DNA from 3 places in the Streptomyces sp. NPDC127190 genome. Region 1 is predicted to be linked to each of the others. Evidence: predicted binding sites of a transcription regulator. Region 1 holds the regulator's gene; each other region holds the start of a gene.
What was found. The regulator HrcA, encoded in region 1, represses chaperone genes, less so after heat shock. The targets are predictions, from matches to a motif close to TTNGCACTCNGNNNNNCNGAGTGCNAA.
Positions count from the first base shown of each region.

Region 2: the regulator HrcA is predicted to act here: its motif matches at 2,006-2,032, upstream of groES (co-chaperone GroES).
Region 3: the regulator HrcA is predicted to act here: its motif matches at 1,957-1,983, upstream of groL (chaperonin GroEL).

Region 1 is NZ_JBHXVE010000015.1:46,209-50,468, reverse strand. Features, by position in the region: gene ACFVIU_RS22845 (nitronate monooxygenase) at 1-214, opposite strand, end outside; gene dnaJ (molecular chaperone DnaJ) at 361-1,497, opposite strand; gene hrcA (heat-inducible transcriptional repressor HrcA) at 1,498-2,514, opposite strand; gene ACFVIU_RS22830 (MBL fold metallo-hydrolase) at 2,677-3,399, shown strand; gene ACFVIU_RS22825 (DUF3097 domain-containing protein) at 3,434-4,260, shown strand, end outside.
Region 2 is NZ_JBHXVE010000010.1:97,140-101,399, reverse strand. Features, by position in the region: gene groL (chaperonin GroEL) at 1-1,434, opposite strand, end outside; gene groES (co-chaperone GroES) at 1,551-1,859, opposite strand; gene ACFVIU_RS17635 (polysaccharide deacetylase family protein) at 2,098-2,925, opposite strand; gene ACFVIU_RS17630 (polysaccharide deacetylase family protein) at 2,922-3,869, opposite strand; gene ACFVIU_RS17625 (methyltransferase domain-containing protein) at 3,961-4,260, shown strand, end outside.
Region 3 is NZ_JBHXVE010000019.1:154,886-159,145, forward strand. Features, by position in the region: gene thrC (threonine synthase) at 1-858, shown strand, start outside; gene ACFVIU_RS27145 (MoaD/ThiS family protein) at 855-1,130, shown strand; gene ACFVIU_RS27150 (cold-shock protein) at 1,573-1,776, shown strand; gene groL (chaperonin GroEL) at 2,145-3,767, shown strand; gene ACFVIU_RS27160 (GlxA family transcriptional regulator) at 3,862-4,260, opposite strand, start outside.

The sequences.
Region 1 (4,260 bases):
GCATGAACACGTTCACGCCGAAGGGGCGGCCGGTGAGCCCGCGCAGCTGCTTGATCTCCTGGTACATCCCGTCGGCGGTCTTGTAGCCGGCGGCGAGGAAGCCGAGCCCGCCGGCCTCGGAAACGGCGGCGGCGAGCCGCGGGAGGGAGACACCGCCCGCCATGGGGGCCTGCACGATCGGGTGGGGCAGGAGATCGGTCAGCGCGGAGGACATGACCGCATGTTGTCACGTCCTTCGAACAGTTCCGAATCGGGGCATCCGACGGCATAGGCCGGGGGCATAGGGGGCCGAAGGCCCACTTTCGCGGGCCACTTCACCCCCACCCCCGGCACCGGATCAGCGGCCGACGACCGCGTCCGTCAGCGCCCGTTGAACGCATCCTTCAGCCGCGAGAACAGCCCCTGCTGACCCGGCTGGAACTGGCCCTGCGGGCGCTCCTCGCCGCGCAGCGCGGCCAGCTCGCGCAGCAGCCGCTCCTGCTCGGGGTCCAGCTTGGTCGGGGTCTGCACCTCGACATGCACGACCAGGTCGCCCCGGCCGCCGCCGCGCAGATGCGTGACACCGCGGTTGTGCAGCGGAATCGACTGCCCGGACTGGGTGCCCGGCCGGATGTCGACCTCCTCCATGCCGTCCAGCGTCTCCAGCGGCACCTTGGTGCCGAGCGCCGCCGCCGTCATCGGGAGGGTGACCGTGCAGTGCAGGTCGTCGCCGCGCCGCTGGAACATCGGGTGCGGCAGCTCGTGGATCTCCACGTACAGATCGCCGGCCGGACCGCCGCCCGGCCCGACCTCGCCCTCACCGGCGAGCTGGATCCGCGTGCCGTTGTCGACACCCGCGGGGATCTTGACGGTGAGCGTGCGCCGGGAGCGGACCCGGCCGTCGCCGGCGCACTCCGGGCACGGGGTCGGCACGACGGTGCCGAAGCCCTGGCACTGGGGGCAGGGCCGGGAGGTCATGACCTGGCCCAGGAAGGACCGGGTGACCTGCGAGACCTCACCACGGCCCCGGCACATGTCACATGTCTGGGCGGTGGTGCCCGGCGCCGCGCCCTCGCCGCTGCACGTGTTGCAGACGACCGCGGTGTCGACCTGGATGTCCTTGGTGGTCCCGAAGGCCGCCTCGTCCAGCTCGACCTCGATCCGGATCATGGCGTCCTGGCCGCGCCGGGTGCGCGAACGCGGCCCGCGCTGCGAGGCCGTACCGAAGAACGCGTCCATGATGTCGGAGAAGTTGCCGAAGCCGCCGGCGCCGAAGCCGCCAGCGCCGGCCCCGCCCGACTGCGAGAGCGGGTCGCCGCCGAGGTCGTAGACCTGCTTCTTCTGCGGGTCCGACAGCACCTCGTAAGCGGCGTTGATCTCCTTGAACCGCTCCTGGGTCTTCGGATCGGGGTTGACGTCCGGGTGCAGCTCGCGCGCGAGCCGACGGAACGCCTTCTTGATCTCATCCTGCGACGCGTCGCGGCGCACGCCGAGAACGGCGTAGTAGTCCGTGGCCACTTACGACTCCGCCAGGATCTGTCCGACGTACCGTGCCACTGCGCGTACCGCTCCCATCGTTCCCGGGTAGTCCATGCGTGTCGGTCCGACCACGCCGAGCTTGGCAACCGCCTCGCCGCCCGAACCGTAGCCGACCGACACCACGGACGTGGAGTTGAGTCCTTCATGGGCGTTCTCGTGCCCGATACGCACGGTCACGCCCGGATCCTTCGCCTCGCCGAGGAGCTTGAGGAGCACGACCTGCTCCTCCAGTGCCTCCAGGACGGGCCGGATCGTGAGGGGGAAGTCATGTCCGAAGCGGGTGAGATTGGCGGTACCGCCGATCATCAGCCGCTCCTCGTTCTGCTCGACGAGGGTCTCCAGCAGGGTGGAGAGCACCGCGGAGACAGTACCGCGGTCCTCGGCCTCGAAGGCCTCCGGCAGATCCTCGACCAGCTTCGGCACGTCCGCGAACCGGCGGCCGGCGACCTTGCTGTTCAGCCGGGCCCGCAGATCCGCGAGCGAGGCCTCCCCGAACGGCGCCGGGCAGTCGACCATCCGCTGCTCGACCCGTCCGGTGTCCGTGATCAGCACGAGCATCACACGCGCGGGAGCGAGCGAGAGCAGCTCCACGTGCCGGACGGTGGACCGGGTCAGCGACGGGTACTGCACGACGGCGACCTGCCGTGTGAGCTGCGCGAGCAGCCGCACGGTCCGGGCCACCACGTCGTCGAGGTCGACGGCGCCCTCCAGGAAGTTCTGGATCGCCCGCCGCTCGGGCGGGGTCATCGGCTTGACGCCCGCCAGCTTGTCGACGAACAGCCGGTAGCCCTTGTCCGTGGGGATCCGCCCCGCACTGGTGTGCGGCTGCGCGATGAACCCCTCGTCCTCCAGGGCCGCCATGTCGTTGCGGACGGTCGCCGGGGACACCCCGAGGTTGTGCCGCTCGGTCAGGGCCTTGGAGCCGACCGGCTCCTCGGTCCCGACGTAGTCCTGGACGATCGCGCGCAGTACCTGAAGCCTGCGTTCACTCAGCATTGCGCGCGCACCTCCAGCACGTCGTCCCCTCGGGTCCCTCGCCGTCGGCCTGGCACTCTTCCCACGCGAGTGCCAGCCTTCCCCGGCCCAGTGTACGGCTGTCGGGTACGGCCTGGGCAAGGTCGGTGCCGTCGGGACCGCTCGTGGAGCTAGCGTCGCGGTATGACGGTGGCTTGGGAAGAGCAGGGCTGGCAGCGGCTGACCGACCGGGTCGGGCGGTGCCGGCTGCCGGGCTGGGACTGTACGGCGGGCCTGGTCCTCGGGGCGGACACGGCGCTGATGGTGGACGCCGGTTCGAGCCTGGCCGAGGGCGCCCGGCTGCACGGCGAGGCGCGGGAACTGGCCGGCCGCCGTGTGACCCATCTCGCGCTCACCCATCCCCACTTCGACCACGTCTTCGGCGCTCCCGCGTTCGCCGGGGCCGAGGTGTACGCGGCGGTGGGCATGGACGCGGCCCTGACGCACGGGCGCGGGGAGCTGCGCGCGGACGCGGTCGGCAACGGCCTGCCGGCCGCCGACGCGGCCGAGGCGGCGGACGCCCTGGCCCCGCCGCGCCACCTGGTCTCCGGCGAGTGGACCCTCGACCTGGGCGGCGGGCACCAGGCGCTGCTGGCCAACGTGGGCCCGGGTCACACCGCGCACGACCTCGTGGTGCTGGTCCCCGGGGCGCCGGAGGTGGTCTTCTGCGGTGACCTGGTCGAGGAGTCCGGCGAGCCCCAGGCGGGCCCGGACGCGGTGCCGTCCCGCTGGCCGGACGCGCTGGACCGGCTGCTCGCCCTGGGCGGTGAGGACGCGCTGTACGTCCCCGGTCACGGAGCGGTGGTGGACGCGGCCTTCGTCCGTCGCCAACGGGACGCCCTGGCGGCCCGCTTCGGCGTGTCGTGAGCATCACCGCAACGCTTCTCCTATCGTCATCCGAATGCGCCCGCCCGTCTCCCGCCACCGCCCCTCCAACGAGGGCCCTTCGGGCCCACAGCGCCGTCTGTACTCCGCCGACCTGACCCCTCCGTGGAAGAAGCAGCAGCCCGCGCCGGAGGTGCCGGCCGAGCCCGGTCTGGTGGTGGAGGAGCCCGGCACCGGGTTCTGCGGGGCGGTGATCCGCTGCGAGGCGGGCACGGTCACCCTGGAGGACCGCTTCGGCAAGCACCGGGTGTTCCCGCTGGAGCCGCGCGGCTTCCTGCTGGAGGGCCGGGTGGTGACCCTCGTACGGCCGTCCGCCGCGGCCCCGGTACGGCCTTCCCGTACCGCCTCCGGCTCGGTCGCCGTACCCGGCGCACGCGCGCGCGTGGCCCGCGCCGGGCGCATCTACGTCGAGGGCCGGCACGACGCCGAGCTGGTCGAGAAGGTCTGGGGCGACGACCTGCGCATCGAGGGCGTGGTCGTGGAGTACCTGGAGGGCGTGGACGACCTGCCGTCGATCGTCGCCGACTTCGCCCCCGGCCCGGACGCACGCCTGGGCGTCCTGGTGGACCACCTGGTGCCGGGCACCAAGGAGTGGCGCATCGCCGAGTCGGTGACGAGCGAGCACGCGCTGGTCGTCGGCCACCCGTACATCGACATCTGGGAGGCGGTGAAGCCGTCGTCCCTGGGCATCCCGGGCTGGCCGAAGGTCCCGCACGGCCAGGACTGGAAGACCGGGGTGTGCCGGGCGCTGGGCTGGCCGGCGGAGAACACCGGGGCGGTGTGGCAGGCGATCCTGAAGCGGGTGGGTTCCTACAAGGACCTGGAACCGGAGCTGCTGGGGTG
Region 2 (4,260 bases), on a different contig from region 1:
GTAGCCCTGCCCCTTCTCCAGGTCCTTGACCTTGGAGACGATGACGTAGCCCTCCTGGCCGGCGTTCTCGCCGATCCAGCGCAGCGGCTCGACCACGGCGTTGCGGACGACCGCGACACCGGTGGCCTCGTCGCCGGTCTTGCCGAGGTTGCCCTCGAGGACCTTGGAGGCGTGCACCAGGGCGGAGCCACCACCGGAGACGATGCCCTCCTCGACCGCGGCGCGGGTCGCGGAGATGGCGTCCTCCAGACGGTGCTTCTTCTCCTTCAGCTCCACCTCGGTGGCGGCGCCGACCTTGATCACGCACACGCCGCCGGCCAGCTTCGCGAGGCGCTCCTGGAGCTTCTCGCGGTCCCAGTCGGAGTCGGTGTTCTCGATCTCGGCCTTGATCTGCGCGACGCGGCCGGTGACGTCCTCGGACTTGCCGCCGCCGTCGACGATGGTGGTGTCGTCCTTGGTGACGGTGACGCGGCGGGCGGTGCCGAGCACGTCGAGACCGGCCTGGTCGAGCTTGAGGCCGACCTCCTCGGAGATGACGGTGGCGCCGGTGAGGACGGCCATGTCCTGGAGCATCGCCTTGCGGCGGTCGCCGAAGCCGGGGGCCTTCACCGCGACGGCGTTGAAGGTGCCGCGGATCTTGTTGACGACCAGGGTCGACAGGGCCTCGCCCTCGACGTCCTCGGCGATGATCAGCAGCGGCTTGGAGGCGCCGGCCTGGATGACCTTCTCCAGCAGCGGCAGCATGTCCTGGATGGAGGAGATCTTGCCCTGGTTGATCAGGATGTAGGGCTCGTCGAGGACGGCCTCCATGCGCTCCTGGTCCGTGACGAAGTACGGCGACAGGTAGCCCTTGTCGAAGGCCATGCCCTCGGTGAAGTCCAGCTCCAGACCGAAGGTGTTGGACTCCTCGACGGTGATGACACCGTCCTTGCCGACCTTGTCCATGGCCTCGGCGATCAGCTCGCCGACCTGCTGGTCCTGGGCGGACAGCGCGGCGACGGCGGCGATGTCGGACTTCTCGTCGATCGGACGGGCGGTGGCCAGCAGGTCGTCGGAGACGGCCTTGACCGCGGCGTCGATGCCCTTCTTCAGGGCGGCCGGGGAGGCACCGGCGGCGACGTTCTTCAGACCCTCGCGGACCAGCGCCTGGGCGAGGACGGTGGCGGTGGTGGTGCCGTCACCCGCGATGTCGTTGGTCTTGGTCGCCACCTCCTTCACCAGCTGCGCGCCGAGGTTCTCGTACGGGTCCTCGATCTCCACCTCACGGGCGATGGTGACGCCGTCGTTGGTGATGGTGGGGGCGCCGAACTTCTTGTCGATGACGACGTTGCGGCCCTTGGGGCCGATCGTCACCTTCACCGTGTCGGCCAGCTTGTTGACGCCGCGCTCGAGGGCGCGACGGGCGTCCTCGTCGAACTTCAGGATCTTCGCCATGACAGCGGGAGCCCTCTCGGAAATCTGTGGGTGAAAAACCGAACTGCGCCCCGGGCGCCCGGCTTCGTTATCGGTCGCGGGGGCCAGGGGCGCAGCTCAGAATGCTTGAGGTGGTCTTACTTCTCGATGATCGCGAGAACGTCGCGAGCCGAGAGGACGAGGTACTCCTCGCCGTTGTACTTCACCTCGGTGCCGCCGTACTTGCTGTAGAGGACGACGTCGCCGACCTTGACGTCGAGCGGCAGACGCTCGCCGTTCTCGAACCGGCCCGGGCCCACGGCGAGGACGGCGCCCTCCTGGGGCTTCTCCTTCGCGGTGTCCGGGATGACCAGGCCGGAAGCCGTGGTCTGCTCGGCGTCGAGCGGCTGGACCACGATGCGGTCCTCGAGCGGCTTGATGGCAACCTTGGAGCTGGCGGTCGTCACGATCCGACCTCCCCCTTCGGAGATCTCACGGGGTTAACTGTCTGAGGTGGCGACCAGGTCGATCCGTCGTCGCGGGTGCCGGACCTGCCCGTCGCGTTTGTTGGCACTCTCCAGGGGGGAGTGCCAGAGCGAGACTATGACCGCGATTAGCACTCGGTCAAGCCGAGTGCCAATTCCGGCCGCGCGTCGCCCACAGGTCCGGCCGAGCACACCGCGGCACGCCCCCCGTGGGCCGGCCCTAGAGGTAGTCCTCCAGCCGTCCGACCGTCAGTCCCCGTCGCTGGATGCGGCGCAGCAGCCGCGCGGTCCGCCGGCGCAGCGACGGGCCCGTCGTCCCGTCCGGGCCGACGAGGACGATGTCGCCGGGTTCGAGCCGGTGTTCGCCGTGCGTGTAGACGAGGTCGGCCGGGGTCATCACGGCCCGCCACAGCACGATCGCCGAGATGCCGCAGTCGGCCGCCGCGCGCAGGGTGACCGTGTCGTACGTGCCGTGGGGCGGGCGGAACAGCCGGGGGTGGACGCCGAGGCGGGCGGCGAGGCGGCTCTGCTGGCCGCAGATCTCGGCGCGCTGGCCGGCGTACGGCACTCCGCGCAGGGCGCGGTGGTCCAGGGTGTGGTTCTCGATGCCGGCGCCGAGCCGGTGCAGCCGGGCGACGTGCGGGTAGCCGCGGCCGGCGACGCTGTCGGTGAGGAAGAGGCTCACCGGGAGCCGGAGTTCGCGGACTATGGCGAGGAAGCGGGGGTCGCGCTCGGCGCCGTCGTCGTAGGTGAGGAAGACGACCCGGTCCCGGGTGGGGACGTGGTCCAGGACGGGCGGGGTGGCGCGGCCGCCCGGGCGCGCCGCGAGCGGGCGGCCGGCGGGCGGTGCGGGGGGCCGGGCGAGCGGTTCGCTCAGCCCCCAGTGGCGGTACGGCTGGTCGGGGGCGGGGCCGTGCGGGCGCACCTCCTGGGCGGCTTTTCTGCCCAGGCGTTCGATGGGGTCGACGGACTGGGCGCAGCCGGCGAGGAGGGCGGCCGCGAGGAGGGCCGCGGCGAGGACCGCGGCCGGGCCCCGCCGCGGCCTCACAGGTAGTCCTCCAGGCGGGCCACCGCGTAGCCCTCGCGCGTGATCCGGTTCAGGAAGCGGCGCATGTCGTCGACCATCGTGCCGTTCCAGTCGGAGCGGCCGCGGAAGTGGGTCAGGACGATGTCGCCCTTGCGGAACTGCTGGTCGTCCTCGCGGAACTCCCAGTGGTCGACGAAGACCTCCTCGTTCCAGATCGGCGCGTATCTGATGCCGCAGGCCTTGGCGGCGCGCAGGGTGTCCTGGTTGTAGTTGCCGTAGGGCGGGCGGAAGACGGTCGGGCGCTTGCCGAACTCCCGCTCCATGATGTCCTGCATGCCGCAGATCTCGTCCTTCTGCTCCTCGTAGGACAGACCCGGCAGGTAGGGGTGGTGCAGGGTGTGGTTGTTGAGGGTGTGGCCGTAGGACTGCATCTTCCGGAAGTAGCCGTAGTCGTCCTTCACCAGGTAGTTGCTGAGGAAGGCGGTGTACGGGATCTTCAGGTCCCGCATCATCTTCAGGAACCGGGGATCCTTCTCCGAGCCGTCGTCGATCGTGAGGAAGACGACCTTGTCGCGGGTCGGGATCGTGGTGAAGACCGGGGGCAGGTCCCAGTCCTCCTGGTGGTCGACCTCGAAGCCGGGGCGTGCGGTGATCTCCGGCTTCTTCCTGGGCGGGGCGGGCGGAGTGAGCGGGACCTCGTCCAGCCCCCAGCGCCGGGCGGCGGCGACCAGCCGGGCGTGTTCGGCGGCCCGCCGGGCCTTCGGCGACAGCACGTGGGCGGGGCCGCCCTGGCCGGGGGCGGCGGGGGCCGCGGGGGCGACGGAGTCGGGACCGGCGCAGCCGGCGAGGAGCGCGGCCGAGGCCAGCGCGGCGGCGGCGCAGCCGAGGGCCGTCCGGCGGACGCGGGCCCGGGGACCGCATCGCAGTCCGGCCCGATTTTTATCGTTTTGTACGACTACTCGCATGGTGCCGGATCCTCCCAGGCCCCACCCGGCCACCCCGCCCGACACCACCCACCGCACGCGCACCATCCACCGACTGGCCCACAATGACCCGGTGAACGACCTCGCTCTCCTCCTCACCCCCGAAGGCCGTGCCCTCCTCGCCGAGGTCCGCGACACCGCCCCGGCGGACGAACTCGCCGTCGCCACCCGGCTGCGCCGCGACCACCCGGCCGAGCTGGTGTCGGCCGCGCTCGGCCAGGCCCGGCTGCGGCAGCGGGCGGCGGCGAAGTTCGGCGCGGCGGACGCCCAGCGGATGTACTTCACGCCCAACGGGGTCGAGCAGTCGACGCGCGCGAGCGTGGCGGCGTACCGGGCGGCCCGGCTGAAGGAGCTGGGCGTCACCTCGGTGGCC
Region 3 (4,260 bases), on a different contig from region 1:
TTCACCACCCTGTCCTGCTCCTCGACCGGCAACCTGGCCGGTGCCGTCGGCGCCGCCGCCGCCCGGGCCGGCTTCCGCTCGTGCGTGTTCATCCCGCACGACCTGGAGCAGGGCAAGGTCGTCATGGCCGCGGTCTACGGCGGCGAGCTGGTCGGCATCGAGGGCAACTACGACGATGTGAACCGCTTCTGCTCCGAGCTGATCGGCGACCCGGCCGGCGAGGGCTGGGGCTTCGTCAACGTCAACCTGCGCCCGTACTACGCCGAGGGCTCCAAGACGCTCGCGTACGAGATCTGCGAGCAGCTCGGCTGGCGGCTGCCCGACCAGATCGTGGTACCGATCGCCTCCGGCTCCCAGCTCACCAAGATCGACAAGGGGCTCCAGGAGCTGATCAAGCTCGGCCTGGTCGAGGACCGGCCGTACAAGATCTTCGGCGCCCAGGCGGAGGGCTGCTCCCCGGTGTCGACCGCCTTCAAGGCCGGGCACGACGTCGTACGGCCGCAGAAGCCGAACACGATCGCCAAGTCCCTCGCCATCGGCAACCCGGCCGACGGGCCGTACGTCCTGGACATCGCCCGGCGCACCGGCGGTGCGGTGGAGGACGTCACGGACGAGGAGGTCGTGGACGCCATCAAGCTGCTGGCCCGCACGGAGGGCATCTTCGCGGAGACGGCGGGCGGGGTGACCGTCGGCGTCACCCGCAAGCTGCTCAAGCAGGGCCTGCTGGACCCGGCGAAGACCACGGTCGTGCTGAACACCGGCGACGGCCTGAAGACCCTGGACGCGGTGGCCGGCACCGGCCTGACCGCGACCATCCGCCCCACCCTGGACTCCTTCCGAGAGGCTGGCCTCGCATGAGCGTGACCGTTCGCATCCCCACCATCCTGCGCACCTACACCGGCGGTCAGGCCGAGGTGCCCGCCGAGGGGGCGACCCTCGCCGAGGTCATCGCGGACCTGGAGAAGAACCACACGGGCATCGCCGCCCGCGTCCTGGACGACCAGGGCAAGCTGCGCCGGTTCGTGAACGTGTACGTCAACGACGACGACGTCCGCTTCGAGCAGGGGCTGGAGACGGCCACCCCGGACGGCGCGGGCATCTCCATCATCCCGGCGGTCGCCGGCGGCTGAGCATTAACCCGGTAACCGACGGTAGCCGGGATTACCGAGCGTTTATCGAATGGCCCCTTCCGCGATAGAAGCGGAGGGGGCCATTCAGTGTGATTGAGCGCGATAGAGTTGGGGAACCGGGTTGCGGGCCTACGGGTCGCGGGCCCTGGAATGGTGCCGCCCGCACGACAAGAAGTAGCCAAAGTGTGCGTGTTTTATGCGGCTTTCGTTCCCTTTGTGGAGCCCGACTTGCCCTGAATTCTCCCTGATTCTTGGCACATTCCGGATCGGGTGCGTCCAGATTTCTCGTCCGATTGACCTGTTGCAGACGGCAGTTGGACAGATACATTCAGCCGCGGTCGACGCGTTCCGGCGCACGCCCCCGACCGATTTGGGGGGTGAGGTCTGACCCGGGTCCGCGAAGTGTGGATCTGTGCAAGGGCCAGTAATAGGGGAGTTAGGCATGGCTCAGGGCACCGTCAAGTGGTTCAACGCGGAGAAGGGGTACGGCTTCATCGCGGTCGACGGTGGTGCGGACGTCTTCGTCCACTACAGCGCGATTCAGATGGACGGCTACCGCACCCTGGAAGAGGGCCAGCGGGTCGAGTTCGAGATCTCGCAGGGCCAGAAGGGTCCGCAGGCCGACATGGTTCGCGTCACCGCCTGAACGTAAAGCAAGCGTTCTTCGCCGAAGGGCCCGCACCTCCCGGGGTGCGGGCCCTTCGGCGTGCCTGTGCCTGTGCCTGTGCTTGTGCCTGCGTCTGCGTCTGCGCTTGCGCGCGTGCCCCGGCGGCCGCATGCGCCCGTTCGCCCGGGGCGGAGACTCCCCGCCGGACCGTGGGAGGCGCTTGCACTCGACCATGCCGAGTGCTAATCATTGGCGTTAGCACTCTGAAGGTGAGAGTGACAAAGAAGGACCGGGTCGGTGAGGCCGCGGACCGGGTGGGGCAAGGAACCACTGGTCGGCTGGCCGTCCGTCGCGGGCGCGGGCGCGGTCCGAAGGAATCACCCCCAGTCCTGGAGGGACCACTTCACATGGCCAAGATCATCGCGTTCGACGAGGAGGCGCGGCGCGGCCTCGAGCGCGGCATGAACCAGCTCGCGGACGCCGTCAAGGTGACGCTCGGCCCCAAGGGTCGCAACGTCGTCCTCGAGAAGAAGTGGGGCGCCCCCACGATCACCAACGATGGTGTCTCCATCGCCAAGGAGATCGAGCTCGAGGACCCGTACGAGAAGATCGGCGCCGAGCTGGTCAAGGAAGTCGCCAAGAAGACGGACGACGTCGCCGGTGACGGTACGACCACCGCGACCGTTCTCGCCCAGGCCCTGGTCAAGGAAGGCCTGCGCAACGTCGCGGCCGGCGCCAACCCGATGGCTCTGAAGCGCGGTATCGAGAAGGCCGTCGAGGCCGTCTCCGCCGCCCTCCTGGAGCAGGCGAAGGACGTCGAGACCAAGGAGCAGATCGCCTCCACCGCGTCCATCTCCGCCGCCGACACCCAGATCGGCGAGCTGATCGCCGAGGCCATGGACAAGGTCGGCAAGGAAGGCGTCATCACCGTCGAGGAGAGCAACACCTTCGGTCTGGAGCTGGAGCTCACCGAGGGTATGCGCTTCGACAAGGGCTACATCTCCGCCTACTTCGCGACCGACATGGAGCGCATGGAGGCGGTGCTCGAGGACCCGTACATCCTCATCGCCAACTCCAAGATCTCCTCGGTCAAGGACCTGCTCCCGCTCCTGGAGAAGGTCATGCAGTCGGGCAAGCCGCTGCTGATCATCGCCGAGGACGTCGAGGGCGAGGCCCTGTCGACCCTGGTCGTCAACAAGATCCGCGGCACCTTCAAGTCCGTCGCCGTCAAGGCCCCGGGCTTCGGCGACCGCCGCAAGGCCATGCTCGGCGACATCGCCATCCTCACGGGCGGCGAGGTCATCTCCGAGGAGGTCGGCCTCAAGCTGGAGAACGCCACGCTGGACCTGCTGGGCAAGGCCCGCAAGGTCGTCATCACCAAGGACGAGACCACGATCGTCGACGGTGCCGGCGCCAGCGAGCAGGTCGCGGGCCGCGTGAACCAGATCCGCGCCGAGATCGAGAACAGCGACTCGGACTACGACCGCGAGAAGCTCCAGGAGCGCCTGGCCAAGCTCGCGGGCGGCGTGGCCGTCATCAAGGCCGGTGCCGCCACCGAGGTGGAGCTCAAGGAGCGCAAGCACCGCATCGAGGACGCCGTCCGCAACGCGAAGGCCGCCGTCGAGGAGGGCATCGTCGCCGGTGGTGGCGTGGCCCTGCTCCAGGCCTCCCAGGTCTTCGAGAAGCTGGAGCTCGAGGGTGACGAGGCGACCGGCGCCAACGCCGTGCGCATCGCGCTCGAGGCCCCGCTGAAGCAGATCGCCGTCAACGCCGGCCTCGAGGGCGGTGTCGTGGTGGAGAAGGTGCGCAACCTGACCCCGGGCCACGGCCTGAACGCCGCGACCGGCGAGTACGTCGACCTGGTCGCCGAGGGCATCATCGACCCGGCGAAGGTGACCCGTTCCGCGCTCCAGAACGCCGCCTCCATCGCCGCGCTGTTCCTCACCACCGAGGCCGTCATCGCCGACAAGCCGGAGAAGGCCGCTGCGCCGGCCGGCGGCGGCATGCCGGGCGGTGACATGGACTTCTGATCCCCCGCGGATCATCTGTCCTTCTCCGAGGGCGGTACCACCGGCTTCCCGGCCGGGGGTACCGCCCTCGGGCGTTCCCCCGGGCCGCCCCCGCTCAACAACCGGCCGCGGCCCGGAAGGTACGGCGGTACGCCTGCGGCGACACCCCGATCGCGGCGTGCAGATGCTGCCGCAGCGAGGCGGGCGTCCCGAACCCGGCCTTCCCGGCGATCTGCTCGACGGGCAGGTCGCTGGACTCCAGCAGTTCCCGCGCCCGCAGCACCCGCTGCTGGATCAGCCACCGCCCCGGGCTCATCCCCACCTCGTCCTGGAACCGGCGGGCGAACGTCCGCAGGCTCATCCGGGCGTGCCCGGCGAGGTCGGCCAGCGTCAGCGGCTCGTCCAGCCGCCGCAGCGCCCACTCGCGGGTCGCCGCGGTTCCGGCCGCGGACGGCTCCGGCACCGGCTGTTCGATGTACTGCGCCTGCCCGCCGTCCCGCCACGGCGGCACCAC